4 regions of the Paenibacillus sp. EB106-04-04-XG159 genome follow, and region 4 is predicted to be linked to each of the others. Evidence: riboswitches for the same ligand, from Rfam matches in the RefSeq annotation. Region 4 holds a riboswitch; each other region holds the start of a gene.

Evidence for each region. A riboswitch is a leader RNA that binds a small molecule or an ion and turns the genes downstream of it on or off. The one in region 4 is predicted to bind cyclic di-AMP.
Region 1: linked by a shared signal. The riboswitch ahead of AC3WTP_RS06495 (TrkH family potassium uptake protein) and the one ahead of AC3WTP_RS21680 (C40 family peptidase) in region 4 are both predicted to bind cyclic di-AMP.
Region 2: linked by a shared signal. The riboswitch ahead of AC3WTP_RS06825 (hypothetical protein) and the one ahead of AC3WTP_RS21680 (C40 family peptidase) in region 4 are both predicted to bind cyclic di-AMP.
Region 3: linked by a shared signal. The riboswitch ahead of AC3WTP_RS05830 (KamA family radical SAM protein) and the one ahead of AC3WTP_RS21680 (C40 family peptidase) in region 4 are both predicted to bind cyclic di-AMP.

Annotation. Positions count from the first base shown of each region.
Region 1 covers NZ_JBYTDY010000004.1:110,494-114,710, forward strand. The annotation lists gene AC3WTP_RS06490 (CPBP family intramembrane glutamic endopeptidase) at 1-1,607, opposite strand, end outside; cyclic di-AMP (ydaO/yuaA leader) riboswitch at 1,864-2,031, shown strand; gene AC3WTP_RS06495 (TrkH family potassium uptake protein) at 2,093-3,454, shown strand; gene AC3WTP_RS06500 (potassium channel family protein) at 3,478-4,152, shown strand.
Region 2 covers NZ_JBYTDY010000004.1:195,041-199,257, reverse strand. The annotation lists gene kdpA (potassium-transporting ATPase subunit KdpA) at 1-1,577, opposite strand, end outside; gene kdpF (K(+)-transporting ATPase subunit F) at 1,619-1,696, opposite strand; cyclic di-AMP (ydaO/yuaA leader) riboswitch at 1,963-2,129, opposite strand; gene AC3WTP_RS06825 (hypothetical protein) at 2,168-2,578, opposite strand; cyclic di-AMP (ydaO/yuaA leader) riboswitch at 2,690-2,921, opposite strand; gene AC3WTP_RS06820 (CgeB family protein) at 3,247-4,217, opposite strand, start outside.
Region 3 covers NZ_JBYTDY010000003.1:348,175-352,391, reverse strand. The annotation lists gene AC3WTP_RS05840 (cobyric acid synthase) at 1-576, shown strand, start outside; gene AC3WTP_RS05835 (DUF2179 domain-containing protein) at 674-1,189, shown strand; cyclic di-AMP (ydaO/yuaA leader) riboswitch at 1,323-1,453, shown strand; gene AC3WTP_RS05830 (KamA family radical SAM protein) at 1,740-2,831, shown strand; gene AC3WTP_RS05825 (betaine/proline/choline family ABC transporter ATP-binding protein) at 2,941-4,116, shown strand; gene AC3WTP_RS05820 (ABC transporter permease) at 4,116-4,217, shown strand, end outside.
Region 4 covers NZ_JBYTDY010000025.1:43,027-47,243, reverse strand. The annotation lists gene AC3WTP_RS21690 (GNAT family N-acetyltransferase) at 1-759, opposite strand, end outside; gene AC3WTP_RS21685 (hypothetical protein) at 1,045-1,653, shown strand; gene AC3WTP_RS21680 (C40 family peptidase) at 1,905-2,372, opposite strand; cyclic di-AMP (ydaO/yuaA leader) riboswitch at 2,377-2,521, opposite strand; gene AC3WTP_RS21675 (carbamoyl transferase) at 2,749-3,567, opposite strand; gene AC3WTP_RS21670 (M1 family metallopeptidase) at 3,575-4,217, opposite strand, start outside.

The sequences.
Region 1 (4,217 bases), on a different contig from region 4:
GGAAGCAGCAGGTATATAATACCGAATGTAAAGCCCGCCAAGGAGCGCTCCAGGAATAGGGACATCACCATCAGCAGCGTATCGAGCATCAGATGAGCGCTGACGGCTGTCCAGAAGCCGTACCGAACCATTATCCATACGAAGGCGAAGCCGATAATCATCAGTTCTACTGGTCTTGAGTAGAACGGGTATATCGGATACATCACATGTCCCGCGGCCCAGACGAAGGTAGGGACGATGGCAGCAATCCATGTGTTCGGAATCCATCTTCTCAACAGCCCTACGCCGAATAAACGGTAGAATCCTTCTTCAGAGATCGCGGCTACCCATGCGAGCAAGGGGTACATGTACATATAAGTCAGATTCAATGGAGATGAGATCGAATCCGTTGAGCTCCAAGCACCGACACCGAGCTCCAGCAGGGTGAATATAATCGTCTGCATACCAAGCAGTATTCCTGCCCAGCATAGTCCGTTCCAGAAGGCATTCACCAATGCGGTTCCAAAGTTGGGATGTCTCCATGTAGGCAGCAAATTAGTATGGAGGCTCCGTCTCCACAGCGCGCGTCCCGTGACCAAGGCCAGATATAACATAATTCCGCCTTGTACGACAACAATTGCAGATTGCAGATATAGGGCGTTCTGTATATCGCCGGTTGTGACAGGTACTTTCTGTTCCAGCATGACATAGCTGGGCAGGGCATTCCATGAGTGGACGACGGATAATCCGCAGGATATGACAGCAAGCAATATGATCGTCCAGGAACCGAAATGTATCGTACGTCGATAGACTACAGCACATACGACAGCTGCAATCCCCATAATAAGTGACATTAGCTGATAGGCGTAGTTTTGAGTCTTCTCTGCTGATTCCTGCTGGTGTTTCATTTCAGAAGTATATGCAGGTGGAACATCCCATACAGGCCTAAGGCTGGTTATATAGTCTCCAGACCATGTGGCAACTAGCTCCAACGAGGCGTCGCCTACCTTGGCAGCAGGTACACGATATCTGATCTCATTCGGATTCGCGGCTGACATCGGCAATCGCTGTACTTGGGCATCTGTATACCCGAGCTCCCGAATTGCTTCATCCGTCCGAGCCGCCATGTCGGCCTCGCTAAGGTTAGATGAACTAGAAGGCATGTCAGTCGTTTGGGTCTGATAACCGACCAGCTTGCCGCTCGTCATATGCAGATCTACAATCGTGTATTCCAGATCATGCAGATTCCCTCTTCTCATCAAGACACGGTAGTAGTCGTATGGAGCCAGCTTGTCCCAAGGCTCATAGCTTTCCATCAATTGTTCTTTGCTCACATAACCGGATAAGAGTTGATTCGTATCGTATATAACAGCTGTTTCCAGCGGTTTAGAGGACTGTCTTCCTGAGGCGAATGCCTCATCCGCATACACCTTATATGCGAGGTTCAAAGCTTCTTGTTTCGTGATGGGCTTAGCGAGTGCTTCTTCACTGCCAGATGTAATGGGAGCTATGACTTGAAATGCCAAGAAGATCATGAACCCGATCACGGAGCAAACGACAACAAGTCTTGAGACGGTTCTCTGATGCAAAGACGCAGTAACGGATGCTTGTTCAAAGTGAGAAGACAAGGGAATCCCCCTCTATCGTGAAATGGTCTTATTATGATTGTATATCTGATCATAGCCGCTTATGTTTCATTTGAATAGAACAAGGTTATCGAAATTATAATGCAACGTCAAGAAAACAGGCGTCACACTGATGCATTGCATGAAAACAATCTAATGTAAACGCTCTTAATCCCTAATTCGGGTACATTTCAGATGAATTTGCCAGTTTATTGACTTTGTAAGTGCTCGTATAAACGTATATAATCATCTCGTTATGAATTGTATAGAGCCGAATTTCGCGCAAGCGAAAGCGGGGGAACCGATATTTGGGGTGAATTTCGCAATGTGCTGCAGACTTAGAGTATAAGCTGCAAGCGCTGCGAATAGGGCAACTTGACGTGCCCGAATCCGTCAGCTAACCTCGTAGGCGAGCACGTCAGGAAACCAGACAGCATTGGTATTCCGATGCTTTTTTTTATGAAATTTTTTAGAGGTGGGCACAGCAATTGAAAAAGATTGAGCTTTTACGACCATGGAGATTAACTCCGGCGCGCATACTGGCAGTGGGATTCGCTGCAATCATTTTGTTAGGCTCATTTCTTCTGATGCTCCCCATATCAAACGTTGACGGTCAACCGCTCCACTTTATCGATGCATTGTTCACAGCGACGTCTGCAACATGTGTTACAGGATTGGTTGTCGTTGATACGGGGTCGCACTTTACCATGTTCGGACAGATAGTCATCTTATGTCTTATCCAGATCGGCGGTCTGGGATTTATGACGATGGCGACGTTGTTCGCGCTCGTATTCAAGAAGAAGATATCATTGAAGGAACGATTGATCTTGCAGGAGGCGCTGAATCAGGGTTCGATGGAAGGTATCGTTCGTCTGATCCGCAAAGTACTGCTCTATTCTCTCATCATTGAAGGTTCAGCCGCTATTGTGTTTGCACTGCGTTGGGCGGTCGACATGCCTTTTGGACAGGCGCTGTACTTTGGTATATTTCACGGGATATCCTTTTTCAATAATGCGGGATTCGATATATTCGGGATGACAGCAAGCGGACCGTTCTCCAGCTTGACCAGCTATGTCGATGATCCGATCACTAATATCGTAGCGATGTTCCTGATTGTATCGGGAGGTATAGGATTTATCGTCATGTCCGATCTGGTTGATTATCGCAGGACGAAGCGTTTGTCGCTTCATACGAAGGTTGTTCTGTATACGACTGGTTTCTTAATCTTATTCGGGGCGCTTGTCATCTTCGTATTCGAATTTTCGAATCCGAACACGATGGGGGATATGAACTTCTTCGAGAAGATATTAGCTTCATTCTTTCAATCGGTTTCACCTCGTACAGCAGGGGTCAATACGGTTGATATTGCCGGATTGCGGCAGGCAACTCAATTCTTTATAGTCATTCTCATGTTTATCGGTGCTTCTCCAGGCTCGACGGGCGGCGGTATTAAGACGACGACATTCGCGATATTATTCGGCGGGGTCGTTGCGATGGTACGCGGCAAGGATGATATCGTGATGTTTAAGCATCGCTTGGCGAAAGACCGATTGAATAAAGCACTCACTTTAATATTGATAGCGCTAGGTCTGGTCATTACCGTGTCCATGATCCTGTCAACGACAGAGGATGCAGATTTTCTTGCGATCTTATTTGAAACAACTTCTGCATTCGGTACTGTAGGTCTGACTATGGGGATCACCAGCGATCTATCGAGCATCGGCAAGCTGTTGATTGCGATGACGATGTTTATCGGCCGATTAGGCCCGCTTACACTTGCATATGCGCTTGGACCGAAGACGGAACGTGAATTGTTCCGTCATCCAGAAGGAAAGATAACGATAGGTTAACAACAAAGGGGATAGTATCAAAGATGGATGTGCAGCAGTATGCCGTCATTGGAATGGGACGGTTCGGTTCCAGCTTGGCTGAAGAATTGATGAAGCTTGGTCACCAGGTATTGGGAATCGACAAGGATGAGGAAGTTATTGATGAAATGAACAATGTGGTAACACATGCAGTCGTTGCTGACGCGACAGATGAGGAAGTGCTTCGTTCGCTCGGCATTCGCAACTTTGACTGTGTCATTGTAGCAATAGGCAATGATATCCAGACGAGTATACTGGTTAGTATTCAGGTGAAGGAGCTGGGGGTCAAGAAAGTAGTTGCCAAGGCGCTGTCTGATCTGCATGGCAGAGTCCTGGAGCGGCTTGGAGTTGACCGAATTATATATCCGGAACGGGATATGGGCATTCGGGTTGCTCACCATCTCGTATCACCTAATCTCCTTGATTATATTGAGTTGTCTAAGGAATATACGATTGTGGAGCTCAACGTACCGAGATGCTTGAATGGAGTCACACTGCGTGAGCTGAACTCGCGCGTACGATACGGCTGCAGCATCGTAGCCTTGAATAAACCTAATGGCATTATAGTTGCTCCATCCGCAGATGATGTGTTGGCAGAGAATGATATCATGGTCATGATCGGTACTAATTTGCAAATTGAACAATTTGAAGAAAAGATTACAGATAATCGGAAATCTTAATTATACTACAGCCCCAAGCAAGCTCTTGAACAATAGTCAGGAGCATCGCTCGGGGCTTTTATTGT
Region 2 (4,217 bases), on a different contig from region 4:
CCGAAAGTTGCCGTATTCGTACGGAAAGTCCCGCTCGTCACAGGAACAGGCTGCTTCTTAGCCATCGAGCCTGCTACCGCGAGCAGCAGCACCATGGAGAGGAAGCGTCCCAAGAACATGACACTGCCAGTCGCAATATTCCAGAAAGCTGTCGCATCTCCTAAACCTTCAAAGCCTGAGCCGTTGTTGGCAGCAGAAGAGGTGAATTCGTACAATGCCTGCGTTAAACCGTGGAATCCAGGATTGCTCAAGGTATCCGCTTGGGTCATCAATGCTACTGCTGCTGGGAACAGAATGAGCAGCGGATGAATAATTAACGTTACGGCGATCAGCTTCATCTCGCGGCTCTCCAGCTTGCGCCCGAGAAATTCCGGTGTACGGCCGACCATGAGACCGGATAGAAACACCGCGATCATCGCATACATGAGAACGTTGACGAAGCCTACTCCCATACCGCCGAATATGGTGTTCAGCATCATATTCGCAAGCGGGATCAATCCGCCTAGAGGGGTCATCGTATCATGCATATTATTAACTGCCCCCGTCTCGGAAGCTGTTGTAACGACAGAATATAGAGCGGACTGCGCTACGCCGAAGCGCACCTCCTTGCCCTCCATGCTCGGCCCTTCAATGCCTGCCTGATGCATAACGGGATTGCCAGCCTGTTCAGCCGTTACGGATAAGCCGGTCATCACCACAAACATGATGAGCATCGCGACGAACAGCGTCCTGCCTTCCTTGGCGTTTCCAGCCATCTTGCCGTAAGCAAACGGCGTAGCTGTCGTCACGAGCAGCATCAAGATCATCTGCAGCGTATTGCTTAATGCATTCGGGTTCTCAAGCGGATGCGTTGAGTTCGGGCCATAGAAGCCGCCTCCGTTGTTGCCGAGCTCTTTAATCGCTACAAATGAGGCTACGGGACCACGCACAATCGTCTGCTCTTCTCCCTGCAGTGTCGTTACCGTTTCGCTTGGCGACAAGGTCTGAGGCACTCCCCATGCTGCGAACAGCACAGTTGCTACAATTGCGATCGGCATGAGCACCCGAGTAATCGATCGAACCATATCAACGAAGAAGTTGCCCATCGGTCTGCCGGTCAGCCCGCGAATAATTGCAAATACGAGCGCAAGGCCAGTCGCCGGAGAAGTAAACATGAGGAATACGATGGCAACCATCTGCGACAAGTAAGATAAACCCGTTTCACCGCTGTAGTGCTGCAGATTCGTATTCGTCATAAAGCTAATCGCTGTATTAAAGGCCAAGCTGGGCTCCATGTTCGGAACACCGCTTGGATTCAACGGCAGGTAAGCCTGCACTCGAAAGATTGTATACGTGATTCCGATCATTACTACATTCGTAAGCACGAGAGCCATCGCATATCCCTTCCAGCTCTGATTGACTTCTCGTATCCCGAATATCTTGAACAAGAAGCGATCAACTGGACCAAGAATGCGGTCGCCTGGCAGCGGAGCCCCTTCGCTATTGAACACCTTCGCCAAATAATGCCCTACCGGTCGCGCCAGCAAAATAACGATCACAATCGTAATACCAATAGATAACCAGCCCAAAGCTGTCATTGTGCAGCTCCACCTTTCTCGCTTATAACCCCTATAGGAATCTAGAATTTCTCAGGTTTAACCAATGCGTAGCCAAGATAGACAAACAGTGCCGCTACAAGCACTCCCAGTGCGATCATCATGACGTTCACCTCGCTAATCAGCTTTCTAATTCAGAAGCGCTCCATCGATATACGATATACACGATCGAGGACAACAGCCCTAGCAGCGCGACCATAATGACATCCAACACAGTCTTCACACCCCTTTAGAATCGAATGAACCAGGTTCCACCTAATTTCAGCGCCGAATCGCAAAAAAACCGCACGGAAAGAGGGGGTCCTCTTCCCATGCGGTTATCTAGTCACAGCTATAGAAAGCCGGACATACTGCACGACGAAAGAAGGCTGCCTCTATGGACGCTTACGAGGTTAGCTGACGGATTCGGGCGCATGAGTCGCCCTACTCGGCTGGCTGCCGAGATTCACCCCTGCATGACAGAGCATTACTCACTCTGACATGCCTAATTGGTTCCCCCGCTCCCCTGCAACAGGGATTAAGCGATGAGCTTGGCCTTGGCTCTATGAAATTAGGATCAACCTATAGCTCTGCTAACTAATCAGATCATTCAGCAGAAACGATACCTGTTCGGATTGTGTGTACAATACCATATCCGCTCCGAGCAGCCGATAGATCGATCTTGGATTATGATGCTTCGTAATGACCACGATACTGTCTGTGGTCCAAGGTCGACAGTGCTTCAACAACCGACAGGTCAACGCAAAGCTCGTTTCAAATAAATAAATACGTCCTACTCGCCCCAAGGGCTGAGAGTCTGCCAGTGACTTGGATGTGTTGATGCGCCAAATATTTGTCACACCAAGCTGTTTCATCCGGGTAACGCACTGGGCATTGTTAACAACTGCGGCAACCGGGATTCCGGCGCCCTTAATCGATCGAACGAAGTCTACTCCCATTGCATTAGGAGCGAATACCGCAATGGTCCGATCTCTGTCATACATGATCCTCACTACCTCCTAAAATGTCCGCAAACGCATCATTCATTCGGGTAAGAGGCTGATCTGCATGCGCTGTATCTAATGTACCTGATGCTTCATGTACTTTAGCCTAAACGCGCCTCTCCTCGGACGCTTACGAGGTTAGCTGTCGGGTTCGGAATCGAAGAGTCGCCCTACTGGTTGAAGCGACAATTCACATGCCTATCGTGAATATGTCCTTAACCGGATTCACCCCAGCGAATAACATCCGCTTCGCAGCTTCAATCATCATGCGGCTGCAAGCTATACTATTCGCGATAATGGTTCCCCCGTTTCCGCATTACGCGGAATTCAGCGATGAAATCGCAACGGCTGTGATCAATTGCTGAAATGTATCTTACGCCTCCCGCAACCTTTATGTAAACGAAACCGAAAGCTGCTATTGAATTATTAAGGCTAGATTCATGTGACTAATCACACACAATCTTCTATTTTCATATTCACAGCTATGTCTTGCTCGTTTAATCTAGCGATTATCAGATCGATAAAGCATAAAGCAGATAATCTAAGAATGAACTGGTTGTAATCGTTTTTTCGACATAAAGTCATAGTTTAGCGCTCCAACCACCTATTTTTTCCACAACATGCAAAACCGCCGCTCGGAAGGTCCGCGCGACGGCTCTCAACTTAAACTAAGATCCATATATAGTTCCGAACAGCTGATTGAGCCGATGAGCATAAGTATGCTCACGCAGTGTGCGTGCAAGGCCGCGCAGCGCAATCTCACGGCGTTCTTCCTCATGCTTTAAATAATAATCAATCTTCTGAAGCATTTCTTCCGGCGAGTTATAGGTCTCAATCTCTACTCCTGGGGTGTAGAATCGCGATAGATCACTGCGCACATCTGTCAACTGCAGTGTTCCGCAGCCCAGGATTTCAAACGTGCGCGGATTAGGTGAAACGCCGACAATCTGTGCCGAATTGCTATTAAAGGTATCATCATCATGCGAGCGATGCATGTTAATCACGATCTTCGTTACATTGTACATTTCAGCTGTTTCTTGCGGGGTAAGCCAACGACCAAGATCAACCTTTTGCTTATGTTGGCGGTACCTGGCTACACGATCCCACCAAATTCCAGAGATTCGAGTGTCATAGGACATAAGCCTCGGGAAGATCGGATCTAAGAAGCGCACTCGATTCCAATAAGCAGTGCCGATGAAGCATACCTCACGCAATCTGCCGCTCGAAGTGGTCCTAGGCTGAAAATGTCCGGGATATACACCGAACGGCAAGTAATGTACATTCGCACAGCCAATGGATTGATAGAAGCTGACACAGTTCATTTCCAGGGTGAAAATAAAATCATAATGCTGCACCACATTCTTCATAATATCTGTATAGTAAGGATCATCCGTCAACCAGATTGCTGTGCGAATTCCGATCGCTCTCAGCTCGTTCAATTGCTCCACTGGAAGCTCCATCCCGTCCAGCACAAGGACGAGGTCCGGTCTGACAAGAGCCGCCGTGGAAGCTACTGCATCCTTCGACCCTATCGTAGTCACTTGTGCAACCATTCCCTGAAGGGTCGCGATCATTCCTTCATCGAGCGGTGAATAGGGATATCCCTTTCCAGTCGATACATACATGACGTGTATGTGCC
Region 3 (4,217 bases), on a different contig from region 4:
GTACAGGTTCACCGCAGTGCGAAGCTGGTTGGAATCTGCGGTGGCTATCAAATGCTAGGCAATCTAATAAGTGTTCCAGATGGTGCTGAGGCTGAACCGGGGACGGTCGTGAAGGGCTTGAGTTATCTGCCGATAGAAACGTGCTTCTACGCGGAGAAGAAGATTGAGCGTGTGTATGGCGAGGTAAGTCGAAATCTAACCGACAAGGAACACTTAGTGGGGTTGAAGATAACAGGCTATGAAATTCATATGGGGCGCTCAACGGTAAATATGAGCGAGAAAGCCGCAGGTCCTTTGTTCATACTTCAAGGCGCTGGAGAAGCCTTTGGCGATGGCTATGCCTCGATAGATGGGAAAGCTTGGGGAACGTATGTGCACGGTATATTTCATAATGATCATTTTCGCCGTGCGTGGCTTAATCAGCTGAGGGAAGGGAAGGGTTTATTGCCGCTCAATAGCTGTATTAGCTTTGTGAATCGACAAGAAGAGGCTTTTGACAGGCTGGCTGATACAGTGCGCGAGCATCTGCGAATGGAGCTTCTCTACGACATTGCAGGAATCACTCCTCATGACTAACGGAAACATCATACTTACGACTCCAGGTTTGAAGAAGCGCACTAACGGTTAACGTATGTAATACAACAAATGTATAAACTTGAAGGAGATGTAGGTTATATTTACTATCCTATTATCGATCTTTTGCATACAAATCGTATACGTCGCGTTCTTCACCTTGCGCATGATTCTGACACTGAAAGGCCAAAAGTATTATGCTGCTGTCCTAAGCTGTGTAGAAATTACGATATATGTGCTTGGCTTGAATATGGTTCTGAAATATTTGGATCAGCCGATCAGCCTGATCGTATATGCACTTGGATACGGCTTAGGTGTATTAGCAGGTTCTTGGATCGAAGGGAAGCTAGCGCTCGGATATGTTACGATGCGAGTTATCGTAAACGATCCGTTCAGCGAAGTACCTCAGCATCTGCGTAAATTAGGTTATGGCGTTACCACATGGATTGGTCAAGGTCGCGATGGAGACAGGCTCGTGCTGGAAGTGTTAGCGAGACGCAAGAACCAGAAGAAGTTGTATCAATCGATTATCGAGATTGATTCGAAGGCGTTTGTCATTACACTTGAACCTACTCAATTCCACGGAGGCTTCTGGACTAAAGCGACTAAAGATTAAGTTTAGAGGCGAATATCATAAGTTAAATTTCCTTGATAAGAAAGTGGCGAGCACTCGTTGGGGTGCTCGTATTTTGCATTGCTGGAAAATATTGAGTGGTAATCATGTTGACAATATGTCAATATTCATATAGCATAGAAGTACGCTTAATTCCCAGCAATGGGAAGCGGGGGAACCAATCAGTGGGGCTAGTCGCAGCAATGCGTAGGAAACCATCTTTTCCGAGTCCGTCAGCTAACCTCGTTTGCAGGAGATGGGTCACATCACAATTATGAACATATCACCATGACCCGAATCTTTATTCGGGTTTTATTATTTTGCTGACCCTATTTCACAACAATGACCGATGAGTCATTGTTTGTGTTGGGGTCTTTTTCTGTTGACCCGCAACAGTATTATCTTCTGCAAGCAAGAAAGAACCATTTCCCCCCCCCCGTCTCAGTCAAGACGCATCTAGACTGAATCCAATCACCGATCATCATGATGATCCGCACATCACTTGAAAGAGAAGGACTGAGTAAGCCAATTCTTGAGTAAAGGGGCGATCGTAATGCCGCAACCAAAGTACATTACGCAGATTGATCGAATTACTGCTATTCCCGAGGAGGAGCGCGCTAAGCTCAAACAGATCACGGAGAAATTCGTGTTCCGCGTGAATGATTACTACCTTGGCTTGATCGACTGGAACGATGAACATGATCCTATCCGCAAGCTCGTCATTCCGAATGAAGGAGAGCTGTTGGAGTATGGACGTTGGGATGCATCTGATGAGCATGCCAATTATGTAGCACCTGGATGTCAGCACAAGTATGGAACAACGGCGCTTCTCATTGTATCGGAGGTGTGCGGCGCTTACTGTCGTTATTGCTTCCGTAAACGCTTGTTCCGCAATGATGTGAATGAGGCTTCATTGAATGTAGAGCCGGGCCTAGCTTACATCGAACAGCATCCTGAGATCAACAATGTGCTGCTCACGGGCGGGGATAGCCTTATTCTCTCTACGAAGAAGATTCGTGAGATATTGGAACGTCTTCGCAGTATCGAGCATGTAAAGATTGTGCGATTCGGCTCCAAGCTGCCGGTGTTTAATCCGATGCGGATCTATGAAGATGAAGAGCTGCTTCAGGTGTTTCGTGAGAATTCGAGTGTAGATCAGCGGATCTATGTGATGGCGCACATCAACCATCCGCGAGAGATTACTCTTGAAGCGAAGCGAGCCTTTGATGCACTCCATAGCGCTGGTGTTATCGTGGTGAATCAGACGCCTGTATTAAAGGGGATTAATGATGATCCAGCGGTGTTGAGTGAACTACTTGACCAATTATCATGGGCTGGTGTTACACCGTATTACTTTTTTATCAATCGTCCAGTTGCGGGCAATTCTGACTTTGTCTTGTCCTTGCAGCGTGCATATGAAATTGTGGAGCAGGCGAAGGCACGAACCTCGGGGCTTGGTAAGCGGGTTAGATTGTCCATGAGTCATGCGTCCGGCAAGATTGAGATATTGGCGATCGAAGATGGCAAAGCCTATTTGAAGTTTCATCAATCGAAGAACGGAAATTATGGGAAGTTTATGACTCTGGATTGCCCTGAAGGTGCTTCATGGTTTGATGATCTACCAGGACATGAACGGTACTTATAATCGAGATGGAACATCTAGAAAGAGTCCTGTAGTGATTAGCTTGGCAGGAGAATGTTTAATCGCAAATATTGGGTAAACTGTGATCAATAAAAGTAGAGGTGAGAGGATTATGATTGAATTTAAGCAGGTAAATAAGATTTATGAAGATGGCTTTCAGTCTCTCAAAGATATTAATCTGACGATTAATAAAGGGGAGTTAACTGTACTTATTGGACCGAGCGGCTGTGGTAAATCAACGACGATGAAGCATATCAACAGCCTGATTACCCCCTCCAGTGGAACCATCCTGATTAATGGTGAAGATATCTCCACTCAGAACCCGGTTGAGCTTAGACGCCGAATCGGTTACGTCATCCAAAGTGTTGGCTTATTCCCCCATATGACAATCGCTAAAAATGTCGCCGTTGTTCCTAATCTGATGAAATGGAATCAAAGTAAAATAGATCAGCGTGTAGATGAATTGTTGAACATGGTCAATCTGGATCCGGCAGTTTATCGTGATCGCTATCCTTCTGAATTAAGCGGAGGGCAGCAGCAGCGGATCGGTGTTATCCGCGCTTTGGCCGCGGACCCGGATATTATATTGATGGATGAGCCGTTCAGCGCGCTTGATCCGATCAGCCGTGAGCAGCTGCAGGATGAGCTGGTTCGTCTGCAGGAAGAGTTGCATAAGACGATCATCTTTGTTACGCATGATATGAATGAAGCGATTAAGTTAGCCGATACGATCATCCTCATGAAGGATGGGGAGATTGTGCAGTCTGGATCGCCTGAGACCATACTCCGTTATCCTGCAAATGACTTTGTTCGTACCTTTATCGGACAGAAACAGGTTGAAGATACCGTTCAAGGCGAGCCTATGCGGATGACTGCGGTTGACGATGTTATGGTCACGCAGCCCGCGACGATCTATCCGAATCGCGGCTTGGCAGAAGCGATCAAGATTATGGAGGCGCGCCGAGTGGATACCTTGTTCGTGGTTGACCGCTACCGGAAGGTGCTTGGGATCGTTTCGATTTATCGCGTTCTAAGTGAATTCGGCAGTGAGAACAAGACGGTTCAGGATGTGATGCGTCCGATTGGGTATCAAGTTGCTCCTGGGACCTCGCTGCCTGAAGCAGTAGAGATGATGACGAATCATCGATTATCGAACCTGGCTGTGGTAGATGAAACAGGACGCTTGGCAGGACTGTTGACACGGGGCAGTATCGTCAGCCATCTGAACGAAGTGTACCCGGCTCTCATTGATCAATATGGCAAGAGCCTCGAAGAGGAGGCGAAGTAATGAACGAGCTGTTTACTTTCTTCCAAGAGCGCGGCGGAGACATATTGATTGCGTTGCAGGAGCATCTGACGATCACGTTCATATCCGTATTGCTTGGATGT
Region 4 (4,217 bases):
CACGTCAAGGACAATATCTGCAATGTTCTTATTCGTTAATTCTTGAATTACTTCATAAAGCGCGGCTCTGCCTAATCCCTTGCCCTGAAGGGTTGGGTCAATCCCGAAGCCATTGATGGACGCGGATTGTTCCACATAGGTGATCGATACGATGCCCGCATATTGATCGCCATGCATGATTGCATATTGCGTACGGTTGGCAGCATTCATCGTATTAGTTATAAATGATGCGGCAGACTCAATGCTCTCTTCAAAGATGGTACTGGATAAATGAACGAGACTGTTTAGAGCCTCCTCAGAAGCCACCTTCAAACGAACTGCATAAGGAGAGAGAGGATTAGAATATATCGGCTCCCCCTTGTACTTCAGTGAATACTCTGTAAATTGATAGGCGGCTGGCAGTCTATTCATGAGCTGCTTAGCAGGAGCGGCTTGAGAGTCGCATACGAGCAGCAAGCTCGGTATACGGTAGAGTGTGAGCTGCTCTCTAGCCTTTGTCAGCAGTGAGCTGAAGTATCCTTGCTGCCTATAGTCAGGCAGTGTGCAGCCGGTAACTTCTGCTTCTTCCTTCGTAGGGATAAACAGCTTAATAAAGCTTACAAGTTGCTGCTGTTCATAATAAAGATAGTAAGAAGGAATATGCTTATCGATATTGAGAGAATTATCGAGAGAGAGACGGACAGATGGATCAATTGCTTGGCAGCAGCGCTCCAGCTGTTGGATGTCTTGTATGATGTCAGGATCAAGTTCATTCAGCATGAGAATCAAGGAATTTTCACACCTTTCACTAACAAGTTATAGGATTATCCCGGAATATTGGAAAGCGGATGTTAAGTAAAATGACAATTGGATCGCATTGGTTGAAACAATCGCTGCTCCTTATACGTATGATGAGAATGGTGCGATATAACAGATTAGATGAATATGAATGCTGTACCTGTAGCATAGCTTAAACATGAACAAAATTTAAGCCTATTTTCAGCATGATTTTACATAAATTGATCATACTAATCTTATCTCTTTATGAAATGAGGTGTCACAAGGATGAAATGGACTACGACATCGGCTGTTGCTTGGTCAACAGCTATAATGCTGCTGCTTGCGTCTCCGACATCGACATCGGCACTTGAAGTGACAGAGAAGACAATTGCGACGCTGCCAGAGGCGAAGGTCGTGATGGCTGGAGTAAATGATCGCAAGAACGGTGAGCCGTCTCAATTGCTATCGATGCTGCCAACAGGCGACATGATGAAACCGAGCACATCTGAAGATAAATCCCGAGCTGATGCAAAGGCGAAGTGGGAGGAACTGCAGAAGGATCCAGAGCTGCAGAAGATGCAAACCGAGATGAAGGAGCTTCGCAGCCAGATGCGAGAGCTGCGTGAGAAGCGTTTGCTGCTTGTCGCCAAAAAATTGGGTATATCGACGGAAGGGAAGACGCTTGAGCAGATTCGTGACGAAGTTCATCTGAAGATGGGTGGAAAAAAACACCTGTTCCACGGGAAACATGTCAATAAAGAGGACCGTGCGCAGCGTATGAAAGATTGGTCTACCCAGAACGGTGCGCAGATGGATGGGATCACTGCTGAGGAATTAAAAGCTAAGATGCAGGAATGGAGAGCTCAACAGGGTGAGCAGAGCTCTCGACAATAGCACGAATACTAGCTGAAGTGAGGCATGTCCACAGGTCTAAGGGACATGCCTTTATCATTTGAATTGTTTCACGGACAAGGCTAATCATAACATTCGATATTACTCTCGAAGTTTGAAGGGTTGACGATTGCCATGCCGTCTTATAGTCAATTAAGCATAGCGAAGGCGCTCATTGCAGCATTACACATTAAAAAACCCGACAGGCTGCATTAGGCATCCTACCGGGTTAATCTACTAAATCTGTTGAACTACTATTCAGTTGCCATATACTTGTATTGCTCGTCGCTCAAGATGCGCTTAGCACCCACATAGCGGTTCTCATAGTAATCCATGCTCAAGCTGTCGATGCGAGTTCCCTTGCTTGTGGAAGCATGAGCAAATTTGTTGTCACCAACGTAAATACCTACGTGAGAAATACCTTTTCCGCTAGTATTAAAGAATACTAGATCTCCAGGACGAAGGTCGCTCTTCTTTACTTTAGTACCTTCATCATACATCGAAGAGGATGTGCGAGGAAGATCAACTTCGTATTTGTCGAATACGTATCCTACGAATCCAGAGCAGTCAAAGCCTTTTGTTGTTGTGCCGCCGTACTTGTAATCAATACCTAACAAACCATCAATCGTAGTGTCCATCTTAGTTGCCGCGAATGCGCTTCCAGTTCCGATAGAGAATAGCAAGCTCATTGCAACAGCTGCAGTGACAAGCTTCTTTTTCAATTTAATATACCCCTTCCGTGCCTGCGAGGTTAGCTGGAGGGTTCGGTTGAAGGTCTCCCTATGATCTCTGCATAAGCAAGATCAATTCACCCAAAATACTTGGTTCCCCCGTTTCCCGGATGTGTACGGGAATTCGGCATAATAAGATCACATCTGAGTCCGATGCTTTTAATTACAATCTTGAAAGAACTGAGAATGGTTTCATGACAAAGTTGTAATAAATCCTGAACTTATTTTAACAGAATGTAATTCATTTGACAAACTGTTTTTGTCCCTAAAATAAAAAAACTTGTCCCTATCCGCGAAAAAAGCGGGTAAGACAAGTTTTTTTTGCTATATACGTGATCTATTTCTGATACAGTATCAGCTATATGATTTAGAGGTGTTCCTGATGCTGCCAAGCTGCGTAACGGCTAGAAAGGCTCCATAGCTTCAGCAGAGTTTGCAGTGCTGGAAAGGCCTGTTGGAGGATAAGGGCAGTCATCCCTGTCCAGAACATAGCGGCTGTTGTAATCATTGCGCCAGAGAGAGCTGTGATCAGGATGAATGTGAGCGATATTCCGATAACGGGCAGAATACGGCGTATGCCCCATTTCATGGCCTGAAGAAGCGGCATCTCCGTCGCCGCGCCGAATTGCAGGAACAAGAACAGGTGATGCAGAAGCCACCCTCCAATGATCCAGCCGAAGGCGATCGGTAGAACATTCATCAGCATGGACTGCCAGTTTAGGGAAGTCGCCAGCGTCTCTGCCAGATAAGGAACGATCCAATAAGAGGGAGCCAATAGCACGACCGTTTCGATTAGATACAATAAGGATACCGGCTTCCATACCGCGGCAATACCTCGAAAGAAGGTTAGACTGGATTCTGATCGATGATTGGCCATGGTATACAGCAGCCCAGCGTGAATTAATGGAGTCAACAGCATCCGAAGTGCGATAAATCCGATAATAGCCCACAGATAAGGGGTATAGGTTGATGTTTTGGTTAATTGGAATTGGCTCTCCAGCATAAAGATTTGATTGCTCATCTCAGACGGCGCTGGATCGGGATATCGTTTCAATATCGGAACAACGATAGAATCAATAAACCGATAGAGGAAGAATCCCCACAATAGATGGTATAGGAACAGAAGTACCCAGATATAAACATGATTCACGATCCAATCCCATCCCGTACGAAAATGTGGTTTCATGCGACGATCACCACCCCAATACATTCGTAATCAGTTCGATCCACTTGACTGCTGACCAATTTACACGCGTTCGGACAGGTTCATCTACTTGAGCGCGCATATAATTGTTAACATGTTTATTTTCGACGACAATGGTATAGAGTGGGTCAACCATAACCCAGCTCAGTGGTGAAAGATGTGTCAGCTTGTACTGAATGCGATCACCCTCGACTTGCCATACTTTCCGAGTCGTCGAGCCGTCCTTGAATCCAAATACGACCGGAACAGTAGGATAATCCGCTCCAAGCTTCTGAATGCTGACGGTCGATTCATACTTCACAGAATCTTTAGCTTGCACAGTGTGAGTTTCAATGCTCTCAACCGCAAAGTCAGCCATCTCTTGACCATATACATACTGATTGAAGAAGTCGGTCCATTTCTGTTTCGTCACCGATTCGACTACGCGTTGGAAGTCCGTAGTGGAAGGATGCTTAAAGCGGTATTTGTTGAAATAAGTCTTCAAGATGCGCTGCATCTTCTTTTCCCCTACCTGCTTCTCCATTGCGAGCAGTACTAGCTTAGCGCGATAGTATACATTCTCAGCATAATGATTCTGATCCTTGTATCGCCATGCATCCTGCTTCAATGGGGCAGGGTTCGTCATAAAACTT